3 regions of the Pseudoalteromonas sp. JSTW genome follow, and region 1 is predicted to be linked to each of the others. Evidence: predicted binding sites of a transcription regulator. Region 1 holds the regulator's gene; each other region holds the start of a gene.
What was found. The regulator sigma-54, encoded in region 1, starts transcription at its own class of promoters, with help from an activator protein. The targets are predictions, from matches to a motif close to GTTGGCACGNNNNTNGNNT.

Region 1 (5,207 bases):
ACAACTGAAAAAATAGCTTAAAATCTGACTCAGCAAATACAGCATAGTTGCTAAATTTAGTATTTGCAGGGATATCGCCGCACTGAGATAAATTTACTAAGAAAAATGTATTTTAGAGAAGCGAGCGATATAAAAGTAGGATATTTAACAGGAATTTTAAATACCCAATGCAAGTTTAACGTAAACAGTCAAGGCTTAGCAAATGCTATTCTTGTTCATGAAAGCGTTGTGCAATTAATTCGCCTATTGCATTGAGTGCTGCGTCAGCATCGGGGCCTTCACACACCACACGGACTTCTTTGCCTTGGCTGCTTTCGAGTAACATTAAGGCTAATACACTATCGCCTTCGGCTTCTTTATCGTCTTGGTAAAGCGTTATTTTAGCATCGAATTGCAGTGCAAGTTGTGCCAAAACCGTGGCTGCTCGTGCATGTAAACCAAGCTTATTTTGGATTAAAAAAGTGTCTTCAGCATGCATCGTCGTTGCCTATTGGGTATCTTGCTCGCGGTGGCGTATTTTCACGTTTGCGTGACTTTTCGAAAAGCTCTCACCAATGGTTTGCGCTAAGTAAACCGAGCGATGTTGTCCACCTGTGCAGCCAATCGCAATGGTTAAATAACTGCGATTATTTCGCTCTAAGTGAGGGAGCCATGTTTGTACAAAGGTTTGAATTTGCCATGTAAACTTTTGCACTATGCTGTGACTAGCAAGGTAATCTTTTACTGGTTGGTCTAAGCCTGTCAGTGGTTTTAGATCCGGTTCCCAGTGTGGATTCGGTAAAAAGCGAGCATCAAATACGTAATCAGCTTCTTTTGGAATGCCGTGCTTAAAGCCAAACGACATAAAAGTAATAATGAGCTTTTTGTCTTTTTTACCCAGTATTTTTTCGCGAATAGATTCGGCAAGCTGATGCACGCTGAGATCGGTCGTATCAATCATAAAATCGGCACGGGTGATCAAAACATCCAGTAATACTTTTTCTTGTTTAATCGCTAAATCAAGCGGCAGCGAGTCAATCGATAATGGGTGTAAGCGGCGAGTTTCAGAGAACCGTTTGATTAGTGTTTGATCATCACTATCTAAATAAAACAACGTGGGTTTTGCAAAGCCCGGTAAATACTCAAGAATATCGTTAAATTCTTGCTGTTCTTTCGGCAGGTTACGCACATCGATACTTACAGCAATTTTGTCGTAATTATCTGACACACTGCGTACTAACGAAGGAAGCAGGTTTACAGGAATATTATCAACGCAGTAATAGCCTAAGTCTTCAAGTACTCGTAAAGCGACTGATTTACCTGAACCAGAGCGACCGCTGATAATAATTAATTCCATTTATGCCTCTGATGCAATGACTTTAAACAGATCACTATCTGTTTTAGCACTGCGTAGCTGTTTACAAAATTCTTTGTCTTTAAGTCTATCAGCAATTGTTGATAAGGTCTTTAGATGAAGCTGACAGTCACCATCTGGTACGATGAGTGCGACAAAAATATCCACTGGACGATTATCAATTGCATCAAAATTTATAGGTGACTCACTCACAATTACAAATGCGTGTGGCTGATCTGCACCGCTCATACGACCATGTGGAATCGCAATACCTCGGCCAATACCCGTGCTGCCCAATTTTTCTCTGTTCAATAGGGCATTGAGTATATCTTGCTGAGATAAATGAGGGAGCTGCTCATGAGCCAGTTCGCTGATAAATTCGAGAATTCTTTTTTTGCTATTAAAAAGGACCGCAGCTTTGCTGCAGTCCTGGTTAGTAAGTGAACTAAGTTTCATAATTTAGTGTCGAGCTAATTTCTCTTTGTGTTTAATTACTTGACGATCAAGTTTATCGATTAACGAGTCGATGGCTGCATACATATCTTGGTGTTCAGTAGAGGCAAATAACTCGCCTCCGTTTACATGTAAAGTTGCTTCTGCTTTTTGGCTTAGTTTTTCTACATCTAGAATGACATGAACATTATTAATGTGGTCAAAATGCCTTTCTAGTTTCGCAAACTTGGTGTTTACATAGTCTCTTAATGAATCTGTGATTTCTACATGACGACCAGTTAAATTTAGTTGCATAAGCATTTTCCTTCTATGTAAAACGTCTAAATCAGACTCTTACGCTGATTCGACGGAGGTATTGCTAGAGACTCTCGATATTTTGCTATTGTCCGTCTAGCTACTTTAATTCCTTGCTCAGCCAATATATCTGCAATTTTGCTATCACTCAATGGTTTAGCTGTGTTTTCTGCGGCGATTAGCTTTTTGATTAAAGCGCGAATTGCCGTAGATGAACACTCACCCCCATTTTCAGTGCTTACATGGCTGGAGAAGAAATATTTCAACTCAAAAATTCCCCGCGGGGTATGCATGTATTTTTGTGTTGTTACTCGCGAAATTGTTGATTCATGCATTTCGACCATTTCTGCGACATCATTTAATACCATGGGTTTCATGGCCTCAGGACCATGTTCAAAGAAAGCCTGTTGTTGTTGAACAATACAGTTAGTCACTTTTAATAACGTGTCATTACGGCTTTCTAAGCTTTTAATAAACCATTTTGCTTCTTGTAAATGAGAGCGAATAAATTGGCTATCACTGCTTGATTTTACAGAACGTGACATCGCCGCATAGTGGCTATTCACTCTGATTTTCGGCATGCAGTCTGGGTTTAGTTCAACTACCCAACGGCCTTTTATTTTTTTTACGGATACATCGGGTATCACGTATTCAGACTCTTCTCTAACAATTGTATCCGCAGGCTTTGGATTTAAGCTGTGGATCAATGTCATGACTTCTTTCAGCTCACTTTCTTTAAGCTTAGTCTTTTTCATCAAAGTGCGATAGTCACGACTCGCTAATAATTCAATATGTTCTGATAACACCATTTTAGTTTCAGCTAAATAGGGGGTGTCAGCATCGAATTGGCGTAATTGAATACACAAACATTCTTGTAAACTACGGGCGCCAATACCGACAGGATCGAATAATTGGATTCTTTTTAAGACAGCTTCGACTTCATCAAGTTCGATTTCTTCTTCATCGTTATTTTGATTGAAGCTTTCAACAATGTCTTCGCAGCTTACGGTTAAAATACCCGAATCATCAATTGCCTCAACAATCGCAACGGCAATCGCTTCGTCTGTTGGGCTGAATGGAGTTAGTTGTAACTGCCACATTAGGTATTCGTGGAGAGTTTCGGTTGATGCGCCTTGGTAAATTGATTCATCTTCAGGCATTGGACCTGAGGAACTTGATGGGGCAGCACTCATGTACTCATCCCACGTAACATCCATTGCTAAGTCGTCACTTACGGTGTCTTTGTTGAGGGCATCACTGCTTTCTTGCTCGTACTCGCTCGCAGCTTCGTCAGCCGACGCGCTTAGTTGGGTATCGTCAGATTCGGCTTTTTGCTCGTTCTTGCCAATACTCTCTTCTGCATAATCTGCTTCTTCAACTTCAAGCAAAGGGTTAGAGTCTAACGCTTCTTGAATTTCTTGCTGGAGATCCAATGTACTGAGCTGCAACAAACGGATAGCCTGTTGCAGTTGTGGAGTCATTGTAAGTTGCTGGCCCATGCGCAGCTGTAATGATTGCCTCATGTATCCCTAACAATCCTTTTTAGTCTTATCAAACAATAGCACGATGCCGTTAACTATTTATTTGATTTATTGTCATTGTTATAAGTCTAGCAGATGCTCTAGTCGGTGGCGTATTTAAAGCCTGAATTGCTCGCCTAGATACACATCGCGTACAGTTTGGTCGGCTAACACATGTTCAGGTGTACCTGATGCAATTAGCTCCCCATGAGAAACAATGTAGGCTTTTTCACAAACATCAAGGGTTTCTCTCACATTGTGGTCAGTAATTAATACACCAATACCACGATTTTTTAAGTGCTCAATAATTTTCTTTATATCTAACACTGAAATAGGATCAACACCAGCAAAAGGCTCATCGAGCAAAATAAATTTAGGGTCAGCGGCCAGTGCGCGTGCTATTTCAACACGACGGCGTTCACCCCCTGACAATGCCATACCTTGGCTGTCACGAATGTGTTGAATGCTAAATTCATCAAGTAAGCTGTTAAGTGTTTCTTCGCGGCCTTGTTTATTGAGATCTTTACGGGTCTCTAAAATGGCCATTAAGTTTTGATAAACAGTCAGTTTTCTAAAAATCGATGATTCTTGTGGCAAATAGCCAATACCTAAGCGAGCGCGGCTGTGCATTGGCAATAAGGTGATGTCGTTATCATCAATGCTTATTTTACCTTTGTCACTGGGCACTAATCCCACAATCATGTAAAAGGTGGTTGTTTTACCTGCGCCATTTGGCCCAAGTAAACCGACAATGCTGCCAGCTTCTACCTCAAGGCCTACATTTTTTACAACTTGGCGACCCTTATAGCTTTTAGCTAATAGCTCTGCTTTTAGTGTGCTCATGGCTGGCCTTCATCGTTCTTTTTGTTATCAACAGGCACTAAAATAGTGTGTACACGATCGGTCGAGTTTTCATCTTTCTCGGCACTTATCAGTTGCTGTTCCATATCGTATGTAATGCTCTTGGCACTGACTTTTTGGCCTGCTTGAGTCACTTGTGCATTGCCAACGAGTGTTAATAAGCGTTTAGCAACATCGTAACGAACTTCTTCAGCACTGGCGCTCATAATAGTGCCGTCAGCTTGTTTTTCTTCAAAGTAAGCGGGCTTTCCTGTGGCAATAATTAATTCAACCGTGCCTTCAACTTCACCTGCATGTGCTTCGAGTCGATCCGCTGTAATACGACGGTTACCATGTATGATCTCGACATTATCTTCGAAGATACCAATGCCATTTTTTAGCTGACCTTCTTGGCGATCAGAGCTAATGCTGATTGGTGTGCCAGCCTGCTCAGCAGCTGCGCCAGAAAACGCAATCAATAAGCTTGGGATCAGGAGTAATTTCTTAAGTTTATTGGTCATAGTATATGGTTCGTGTATGGTTAGTTAACTCAACAATTTCGGCTTTTAAATCGGCTTTTAAACCTTTACCGGTAATTTTTAAATTCGGTCCTGTCAGCGTGACAGGTTGCTTAGAAAACATGGTCATTTTGTCAATGTCGATGTTAATGTTCTCAGCTTTAATATCTTCGATCATGCCATTATGGGTAAGGTTTTTAGCAACTACATCCCCTTCGAATACAAGCTGATCGTTTTCATATAACGTGG
Region 2 (5,207 bases), 360 kb from region 1:
TAAGCCCGCTGTTTTTGATTTAAACAGTTTGTCGAATTTTGGGGTGCCTAAATACGCCTTTAGCTCTTCAACTAGGCTTTCATATTTAAGCAGAATGTCTTCAGCCATTTATAAAACCATCAACGTCTATTAAAAAAAGTAGGTATACTAGTCGGCAATTACGCAGTAAAAACACAAACAGTAGTCACTTTTTTATTTTATTAATTATTGTTATAAGTATTTGCCAAATAAATGGCAAGCACTGTTAAGTTTTATTTGTAAGCAAAAACTATGCCCTAAAGCGGTTCTTTATTTAACAGTGTGTTGAATAAAGAGCTGGAGTAAGAGGTTTTAGTTACAACGAGTTATCTTTTTGTGATTATAAACTTACTATACATTAATTGTGATAAGTGTCAGTTTTTAATAACAAGTTAGTCACAAATTAGCGACCTAAATAGGTAAGGCCGAATGGCAAAATCAGCAAAAATCGAATTTGTCTGCACAGAGTGCGGCATGAACTATCAGCGCTGGCAAGGACAGTGTAAGTGCGGTGCATGGAACACGCTAGCAGAATTTAAGCCCTCAGCCGGACAGTCAAAACAAGCGGCAAGCCGTGCCGTGGTTGCAGGCTACGCAGGCGGTGTTGGCGGCGGCTCAAAAAAAATTAATGAAGTCGAAACCGCCGAAGCAGAAAAACGCTTAACCGACATTGGTGAGTTAGACCGTGTATTAAGTGGCGGTGTGACCACCGGTTCCGTAAATATTATTTCGGGCGATCCAGGGGCTGGAAAAACGACATTATTGTCAGATTTAATTGCTCGCATGTCGAAAGTGATGCCGTCACTTTATTGTACGGCAGAAGAGTCATTATCGCAGTTTAAAAACCGTGTAAACCGACTGCGTTTAGATTATAACCCTGATGAGCTTTATTTACTGTCAGAAACCAGCGTTGAAGCAATTATTGAAGAGCTTGATAAGAACAAGATTAAGTTTGCGGTGATCGATTCAATTCAAGCGGTTGTGACAGAAGCCGCTAATGGCAGCCCAGGCTCTCCTTCACAAGTTAAAAGTGCAGCACAAGCACTCACTCAATATTGTAAGCAAAATGACGTCACCATGTTCATTATTGCTCACGTAAATAAAAACAACGAAATCGCAGGCCCGCAAACCTTAGTGCATATTGTTGATGCGCTGCTGCATATTGATACCAACGATGGGCAAATTCGTACCTTACGTGCCAATAAAAACCGTTTTGGCGATATTGATACCGTCGGTATTTTTAGAATGTGTGAGCGCGGTATGCTCAGTGTTGACAACCCAAGCGAAATATTTTTATCGGGGTCAAGCACCGAATCGCCGGGATCGGCTATTACATGTATTCGTAAAGGTAATCGTAATTTATTGTTAGAGATTCAGTGCTTAACCACAGAAACCGAGGCTGAGTTTCCGCAACGAGTGTGTGTTGGCTTAAATATGAATCGTATCAAAATGCTCACAGGGATTTTGCGTAAACACACCAAGACTAAAATCTTTCATGACACGTTTTTTAATATTGTCGGTGGCCTAAAAATTGATGAGTCTGAAACCTGTATCGACTTAGCATTAGTTACGGCATTGTTGAGTAGTTTGAATGAATTTGTTGTGCCAAGAACCACCTGTATTATGGGCGAATTAAGCTTAAATGGTGACGTTAGGCCCATCGACAGTGGGGTGCCGCGAGTAAAAGAAGCCGCTCAGCATGGTTTCACTGAAATTTTTATTCCATATCGTAACTACCATAAATCAATGGAAGGATTGGGCGCAAAAATTACACCTGTTAAAACAGTGCATGAGTTACTGTCTTTAATAAACTAGTTGTAATTTGATAGACTATAAAAAACACCAATCAAAGGAAATAAAATGAAAAAGTTAGTAATTGCAGCCGTTGTTGCTGCAGCTGTAGGTGGCGTCGTTTACGCAAACTATACAGCAACACAGGAAGTGAAAAAGGTTGTTGATAAGCAACTAAGCGCTTTATCAAGCCAAAGTGGTGTAGATATCACTTACAGCGATATTTCAGCAAGCGTGTTCAGTAGCAGCATGCAGTTGTCTGGTATAAATGTGCAAAGCATTGAAGGCGATGAAACCATTGCCACTATCGACAATATTGAAGTGACGGGTTACGAAGTTGATGCGATCCCACCCCACACGGGCTTCGTGATGACAAATTTCCGCTTTAGTGATGAGTTTTTATCGCAACTTCCAGACAGTGCGAATAATAAGCTTGCCGCAACGAGTTACAACGTGAATTCATCGCTTGATTACAACAAAGAGTCAGGTGATAGCAAGTTTGCGCTTAACGTGAAGGCAAACGAAGTGGCTGATGTACGTTTTAATCTTGGTTTAGCAAATTCAACGGCGTTGATGGAAGCATCTTTATCAATCAGCCAAGCACAAAATGCTGCGAATGGGGCTGAGCTCACTTTAGAGCAACAACTACAGCAACAATCAAAAATGATGGCGGCAATGAGCCAATTAGAGCCGCGCAGTATCGAGCTTGAAATCAACGACGACGGTGAACTTAAAACTGTTGTCGAAAGCTTCTTAAAAGCGCAAGGCATGACACTTGATGACTTTGAGCAAGTTGTGGCAATGCAATTACAACAAGCTCCTGTAAGTGCGGAGTTAGACACTGCGATTAAAAACTTTGCCAGTGGTTTATCAAAATTGTCTTTATCGGCACGCCTACCTGAAGGCAAGTCGATGATGCAAATCAACCAGCAAATCATGATGCTGGTTGGTCAGCCTGAAGAGCTTGCGAAATTTATTAATTTAAAAGCCAGTGGTGAATAACCCGCTGACCGCAGCCGTGCGTTAGCTGCAATAACCTTAAAGTGTTCAACTCTCTAGTTTACTCACTTTAAGGTTATTTTTTACATGCCTTACACCCTGACTGTGTTCTAAGAACTTTTGTGCCAGCGCACGTTGAAACCCCGTTTCCGTTGAACCTAATAATTCAATCGTATCGCCACTTACAATAACCTGTAAGTTTTCAATTTTAAAATTGCGGTTATTCGTTAGTTTCTTTAAAGCCACTTGCTGTAATCGCGGTTGCGCCGAAGTACTGGTTGTTAAAACATGGGTGTTGGCACTGGCTTGTGTGGCGCAAGCCAATAAAAAAAGACAGCTAAATAAGGTTACGACAACAGATAATTTGAAACGGCTCATACAATTCCCTCGCAATAATGACAGATTGAACTCTGTATGAACAATTACAAATTCTGTTCCAATTTTAGTTTGTTGATTTTTATAGGTTTTATTTTTTTGAAGAAACTGTATGTGAAGTAATTACACATAGTTCAGTAAAAAAGACACGGCAAATAACAGCGATAAAAATGCCGAGACAGGCTCGGCATTTTTATTAACAAGGCTTATTAAGCACGCACTACTTTTTCTTTTTTGGTTTTGCCTTTTTCTTCGCTTTGATCTTTGCTGGATCTTTTTTCTTTTTAGAAGGGATTTTTGCTTCTTTGTGTTGCGGCTCTATCCCTTTGATTACTCGACGCTTTAGTTTTTGTTCGATGTAACGCTCAACTTTGCCTAAAATGGCAACGTCATGCGCTTCGATAAATGAAATCGCGATTCCTTTTTTGCCTGCACGACCAGTACGTCCAATACGGTGAACGTATATGTCTGCGGTGCGAGGCATATCAAAGTTAATCACATGGCTGATATCTGCCACGTCAATACCACGGGCAGCCACATCGGTTGCTACCAATATTTTATTGCGGCCAGAATGGAAGTTCTCCATTGCTTTCATGCGTTTATCTTGTGGCATTTCACCACGTAACCAAGCAACGCGCAGTCCTTCGTTATTTAACGCACCAATTAATGATTCTAGGCGTTCACGGGTCTTAACGAACACTATCGCTTTATGGATATCATCGCCGTTTAAGATATCGACTAACATTTTAAGCTTATGGTTGTAGTCGTCGGCTAAGTGAACCCACTGGTGGATCTTTGCTTTTTCTTTACGCGACGATTCTGCTTCTAGTAGCGCAGGATCATTTAAAATACGCTCAGCGAAAAGCTCAACACTGTCACCTTCAAGTGTGGCTGAAAATAGAAAACATTGACGACGATTTCTGGCTTCATCACAAATACGCAGCATTTCTTTACGAAAGCCCATATCGAGCATGCGGTCGGCTTCGTCTAAAATAAGCATTTCGACATTTTCAGCATGGAAGTTCTCGGTTTCGAGGTATTCCATTAAGCGCCCAGGTGTCGCGATAAGAATGTCGTTATTGTTCTCAAAAATTTCTTTGTGCGTTCCATAGTTAATGCCGCCCGTCACAACACCTATTTTAAGGTGTGTTTGCTCAGCAAGCTGTTCACAATGCTCATGGATTTGATAAGCAAGCTCGCGAGTAGGAGTCATGATAAGTACGCGGGCAAAACCAGGGTCACGACGAGGGAAATCAAGCAAGTATTGAATAGCTGGGATCAAAAACGCGGCTGTTTTACCGGTACCTGTGGGTGCAGATGCCAAAATATCGCGCCCTTGTAATGCTTCAGGGATCGCTTGTTGTTGAATGCTGGTTGGCGTATCAAAACCCATTTTATTAATGGCATTTAACAGTTTGTTATCGATATCAAATTCAGAAAATTGCATAGAGTGACATAAATAGAGGACAATTGGCGTTAATTATACGCGCTATCCAGCTGTTGGTGAATGAAAAGGTGAAAAAATGTCAGGTTTTGTGTTTAAACAGTTTTCGATAGGGCAAACTCACACTGCAATGAAAGTTTCAACAGATGGGATTTTGTTGGGGGCATGGGCACATGTAAGCGATGCTGCACGAATTGTTGATATTGGCACAGGCACCGGGTTGCTTGCTTTAATGGCAAAACAACGTGCGCCGAAGGCGGTTGTTAACGCTATCGAAATAGAGGTTAACGCGTGTATTGATGCTCGCGCTAATTTTGCTAATAGCCCTTGGCCTGACATTATGCTTTATCAAGGGGCTGTGCAGTCTTTTAAAGCAGCAACCCCCTTTGATGCAATTATCACTAATCCACCTTATTTCAATGCCAGCCTTAAAGGCGATAATGCAGCACGCAATACAGCGCGCCACACCGATGGATTGAGTTTTAGCGAATTAATCAAAGCGTGTAGTGCGCTGAGTCATGCACATACTCTGCTCAATGTGATACTGCCTTGTCCTGAGGCCGAGCAATTTATTGCCATT
Region 3 (5,207 bases), 510 kb from region 1:
AGGTGCTCCCGCTTGCGCAAGAATATTTTCTGCAGGTGGCGTAATCGTAAAAGTACTGGTGCCATTGCCGTCGGTAATTTGATATTCGTTAGCATTGGCGGTTTTTACCAGGGTAATATCACCGTTTGCTAAGCTCGGTGGTGGACCTACCGCAATTCCACTTGAATTGGCAATATCTGATACAGTTCCAGCTGAAATACTCGCGTCGCTGTTATTATTAATATCATTTGCGGTGCGAATGGGTGAAGCCAGCGCTAAATCTTCTGGACGCTCTGTTGCCAATTCTAAGCTTGTTGCTGCCTGTGAATTTAATTTAATTTGAAATTGATCGCCTGCGTTTGCGGTACCAGACACATTTAGCTGTAAACCGAAGGCTTCGCCACCGGTGATCGTTGATGAATCAATCACACCGCCAACCACATTTGCTGTTGATGCGGTGCCTACCGGTTCACCTTTATTATCGATTGCCTGAATTTCAACTGTCGATGCGCTGGTGTAAGTAACTATAAAATCACTGGCAGGCAACTCACTGCCCTTACCAGGTTCAAGTGTTGCCGTCATGGTCGATGAACCGGTATTAGCTTGATAACCAAAACCATTCACCGTTGGAATGGCAAAAATATCACCACCAATTTCACCATTTGCGTCCATACCAAGACGGTTTTGCTGATTAAAGGCATCAGCAAGGGCTAAGCCCATTTGGCCTAATTGATTCTGGGCTGGCACTAAAATGTCATCACGAAATGACAGTAAGCCGCCTATTTTGCCTTTAAGTTTACTTACATCAACCTCAAGCGGCACGGCTTTGCCACCATTAACATCTAAATGTAGCTCTTTGAAGCTAGGATCGGGATCGCCAGTAAATGAAAACAGGTTAAATGTACCGCTTTCCATCACTAATGCTTGACCAGATCCCAAATAGACTTGTTTCTCACCGTTATTACCGTTGAGAGTTTCTACATCAATGAGTTCTGATAAGTCACGAATTGCTTTGTCGCGCTCGTTGTACAGTCCGCTAGACGCTGACTCACGATCAGTGCCATGCACCGCGGCAATTTTAGAGTTCAATTCGCTAATACTTTGGATTAAGTTATTTGCTTCGTCCGAGAAAATTTCTAATTGCTCATTCACAACAGTCTGCTGGTCAACCACGATGCTTGAAAGCCTGTCCATTTGATCAATGAGGTTTTGTGCATCTGTCATAACCAGCGAACGCGCCACCGTCGATGAAGGCTGATTTAAGCTTTCTTGAACATTATTAAAAAACGAGTTAATGCTGGTTGATAAGCTATTCGACTCTTCAGAAAACAAGCTATCGACTCGGCTTGCTTCTGTTACAAACTGATCAAAAAATGCTTTATTTGACGTATCACGATTTAGCTGTTTTTGAGCAAACTCATTGAGTAAACGATACGTTTCACCCCGACCAACTTGGTTGTCGATCATGGTGCTGAACTCAGTGCGCTCACGAACATAACCCGCTGTATTTACATTGGCTATGTTTTTACTGGTCGTTTGTAAAAGCTCAGAATTCGCTCTTACACCTGAATTTGCTATGTCATATAAGCTGAATGACATGAGGACTTACTCCTTAACGTACCAATGAAGCAGCGACGCTTTGAAGCTCAACACGCTTCAATACCTGCTTAATTTTGTTGGCATAATTTGGATCAGTTGCATAACCTGCTTTTTGTAACGAATCTAAAAAGGCTGCAGGTTCTGCGGTGTTTTTTAGTGCGTCTTGATAACGTGGGTTTTCATTTAAGAAATCAACAAAATCATTCACACTGTCTTTAATTGACTGATAAGAACGGAAGCTTGCATGCTTTTTAACAGGCACACCTTGCTCAAACTCAAGCGTAACTTTACTTGCTTTGTCACCTTGCCAGCTCTTATCAGATTTAATGTTAAAAAGGTTATTACTACTGGTGCCATCCGCTTTACTAATAATATGCTTACCCCACCCTGTCTCAAGCGCAGCTTGAGCAACCATAACAGCAGGGTTTAAACCAATTTTTTCAGCCGCATTTTTTGCGTGCTCCCAAACAGAGCTAATGAAAGACTCAGCATCTTCAAAGCGGTTTTCTGATTGCTCATCAGTGGCAACTTCAGCCATTGAGTGTGTTTCTGGCTTAGCTTCTTGATTACCGCGAACACGCTTATCGCTATCAAACTCCGCGGTTGTTCTTAACACGGAACCAGGAGTAAATTTCTTACCGTCGGGCGATAGCTGCTGCACAATAAGATCAGCCAAACCCAGTGAGCCGTTAGAAGACAACTCAACAGAAAGCTGTTGATCATGCATTTCTTCAAAGAATTTTACGCCACTCGAGTTAAACGGACTGTCTTTGTCTTCAAAGGCTTCATTAGCCTTACGCATGCTTTTAAGCAGCATTTGCGTAAAGATAGATTCAAATTGTGCCGCCGCTTTTTTCAGCGCCTCTTTTGACGCATCGCTAGAGGCATCACTTTTTAGAGCACTTTGACGCAATGAGTCTAAGTTGCCTAAATCAAAAAAGTTTTGCTTGTCGAGATGATTCGTATCCATCAGCTTTTTGACACAATAATTAATAATGCATAATCAAATGCAATAATTACGCCAAAAGAGGATTTATCAGATTGAGGGGAGGTAGAAATGAAAAAACGCGCTGAGCTCAGCGCGTTTTTAATTGATTATATAATAACAAGTTGCCCGTTTATGGCTCCCGCCTCTTTCAACGCTTCAAGGATAGCCATTAAGTCACCTGGGGCGGCACCAACTTCGTTTATCGCTCTCACTAAATCATCAAGGCTAATACCTGGATTAAACACAAAAGCACGAGAGTCATCTTCATTAACATCGATAATACTTTGGTTTGTCACCACCGTCTCGCCTTCGCTCAGTGCATTCGGCTGCGATACGTTTTGCTGCTCAGCAATGGTCACGGTTAATCCACCGTGGGTAATTGCAGCTGGCTGTAATTTTACGTTTTTACCAATAACAATGGTGCCCGTACGTGAATTGACAATAATTTTTGCCGCAGTATCAGCCGGTGTGAACTCTAAGTTTTCAAGCGTTGATAAATACGATACGCGCTGCGATGCATCGCGCGGTGCAATGACACGTACAGACGCTGCATCAATTGCTTGAGCACTGTTTGGCCCAACTAAATCATTAATAGTTTGCTCTAGGCGCTTTGCCGTTGTGAAATCTGGACGATTCAAATTAAAGGTGATGTAGTCACCTTGCATAAACGGGCTTTTAACAGCGCGCTCAACCGTTGCCCCATTCGGAATTCGGCCAACGGTGGGAGTGTTTATAATCACTCGGCTGCCATCAGCACCTTCTGCGCCTAAGCCCCCCACGACCAAACTGCCCTGTGCAATGGCATACGTATTACCATCAACCCCTTTCAAAAAGGTTTGTAATAACGTACCACCGCGTAAGCTTCCTGCACTGCCAATTGAAGACACGGTAATATCAATGGTTTGACCTGGTTTTCTAAACGCGGGTAACTCGGCATGTACAGCAACGGCTGCAACATTTTTAATCTTTGGTTTTAAGTTCGCAGGAAGCGTGATACCGAAGCTATTTAACATCGCTTTAAAGCTCTGCTCTGTAAAACGACTTTGCTCGCCCGTGCCAGGTAAACCCACCACTAAACCATAACCGACTAATTGATTTGAGCGTACACCCTCAACCATAGACACATCTTTAACTCGCTCAGCCTGAACAGAAAACTGTACGCTAATTAAGCAAAGAGCAATAATGTATTTAAACCCATTCATGATTTGTATCCTCTAAAATGGGAAAATAGAACTGCTAAAGAAGCGAGTTAACCAACCCGCACTTTGCGCTTCTTGAAGTTGACCTTTACCTGAGTATTGAATGCGCGCATTCGCAACTCGGTTTGAAGTCACCGTATTATCTGCTGTCACATCTTGGGGACGCACTAAACCTTCAAGACGAATAAACTCTTCACCGGTATTTAAAGTAAGCCACTTTTCGCCACGGATCACTAAGTTACCGTTCGGCAAAACTCGCATAACATTAACTGAAATATCACCAAATAAGCTGTTCGATTGATTCGATTTAGAATCACCTTTAAATGATGAATCTGAACCAATACCAAATTGGATACTATCACCACCTATATTCACAGGATTGCCGCCTAAACCAATGACTGGGTCAAGGCTTGCGTCGGTTTCTTTATCGGTTTCGGTTTTCGCCGCTTTGGTTGCCTGAGTCGATTCTTGCAGTTTAACCGTGATGATATCGCCTGCCCGCAACGCTTTTTTATCTGAATACAGGTCATTTGATAAATAACTATCAAATAATGAACCAGTGGGTACCATTTGCTCTGCTGCAGGCTCTGGGTACATTGGCGCATAGTAAGGGTCATCCTGAACCACATGGTTATTTTGTGTTGCCATACAACCACCGAGCAATAACGCTGTTGATGTGACTAAGATAATGTTACGCATGCTGCCTCCTACCCATTATAACTGTTGGTTAATGTAACTAAGCATTTCATCAACAGCCGAAATCACTTTTGAATTCATTTCATAAATTCGCTGTGTTTCAATGAGGTTAACGAGCTCTTCTGTTACATTCACATTTGAAGTTTCAAGTGAACCTTGTACAACAGTTCCTAAACCATCAATACCGGGATTACCTTGCACAGGAGCCCCACTTACAGCCGTTTCGGTGTAAAGGTTTTGACCCATAGGCTCAAGGCCAGATGGATTGATGAAATCACTGATAGTTAGCTGACCAATAACAACATTGTCAGCTTGGCCTGAGATACGCACCGACACTTCACCATCTTGTGATACCGTAATTGATTGTGCATCGTCTGGCACATTCATCTCTGGTTGCACAGGAAAACCGGCTCCCGCGGTAACAATGCGGCCATCTTCATCGGTGGTAAATTGACCATTACGCGAATAAGCGATATTGCCATCTGGGAGTAAGACCTCAAAAAAGCCCGGTCCTGAAATCATCCAATCCAATGAATTTTCAGTGGTAAGCATGTTACCTTGTGAAAAGTTCTTTTGGTTAGCAACCACTTTCGCACCCGCGCCTAACATCAAACCTGATGGCATTTCAGTGTCTTGTGAGGAACGACCACCTGGCTGATTAATATTTTGATACAGTAAATCTTCAAATACGGCGCGGCTTTTTTTGTAACCGACCGTGCTGGCATTCGCGAGATTATTTGAGATCA

Region 2: a site for sigma-54 is predicted at 3,231-3,249, ahead of GZH31_RS03810 (BON domain-containing protein). Genes of this name have one in related genera too.
Region 3: a site for sigma-54 is predicted at 2,586-2,604, ahead of flgJ (flagellar assembly peptidoglycan hydrolase FlgJ). Genes of this name have one in related genera too.

What each region holds. Positions count from the first base shown of each region.
Region 1 covers NZ_CP058972.1:452,437-457,643, forward strand. Annotated here, with positions in the region: gene GZH31_RS02165 (HPr family phosphocarrier protein) at 206-478, opposite strand; gene rapZ (RNase adapter RapZ) at 488-1,336, opposite strand; gene ptsN (PTS IIA-like nitrogen regulatory protein PtsN) at 1,337-1,789, opposite strand; gene hpf (ribosome hibernation promoting factor) at 1,793-2,080, opposite strand; gene GZH31_RS02185 (RNA polymerase factor sigma-54) at 2,107-3,603, opposite strand; gene lptB (LPS export ABC transporter ATP-binding protein) at 3,718-4,443, opposite strand; gene lptA (lipopolysaccharide transport periplasmic protein LptA) at 4,440-4,961, opposite strand; gene lptC (LPS export ABC transporter periplasmic protein LptC) at 4,951-5,207, opposite strand, start outside.
Region 2 covers NZ_CP058972.1:814,384-819,590, forward strand. Annotated here, with positions in the region: gene GZH31_RS03795 (PilZ domain-containing protein) at 1-108, opposite strand, end outside; gene radA (DNA repair protein RadA) at 448-1,833, shown strand; gene GZH31_RS03805 (hypothetical protein) at 1,879-2,811, shown strand; gene GZH31_RS03810 (BON domain-containing protein) at 2,857-3,186, opposite strand; gene srmB (ATP-dependent RNA helicase SrmB) at 3,404-4,630, opposite strand; gene GZH31_RS03820 (tRNA1(Val) (adenine(37)-N6)-methyltransferase) at 4,707-5,207, shown strand, end outside.
Region 3 covers NZ_CP058972.1:964,432-969,638, reverse strand. Annotated here, with positions in the region: gene flgK (flagellar hook-associated protein FlgK) at 1-1,578, opposite strand, end outside; gene flgJ (flagellar assembly peptidoglycan hydrolase FlgJ) at 1,592-2,548, opposite strand; gene GZH31_RS04455 (flagellar basal body P-ring protein FlgI) at 2,674-3,768, opposite strand; gene flgH (flagellar basal body L-ring protein FlgH) at 3,781-4,464, opposite strand; gene flgG (flagellar basal-body rod protein FlgG) at 4,480-5,207, opposite strand, start outside.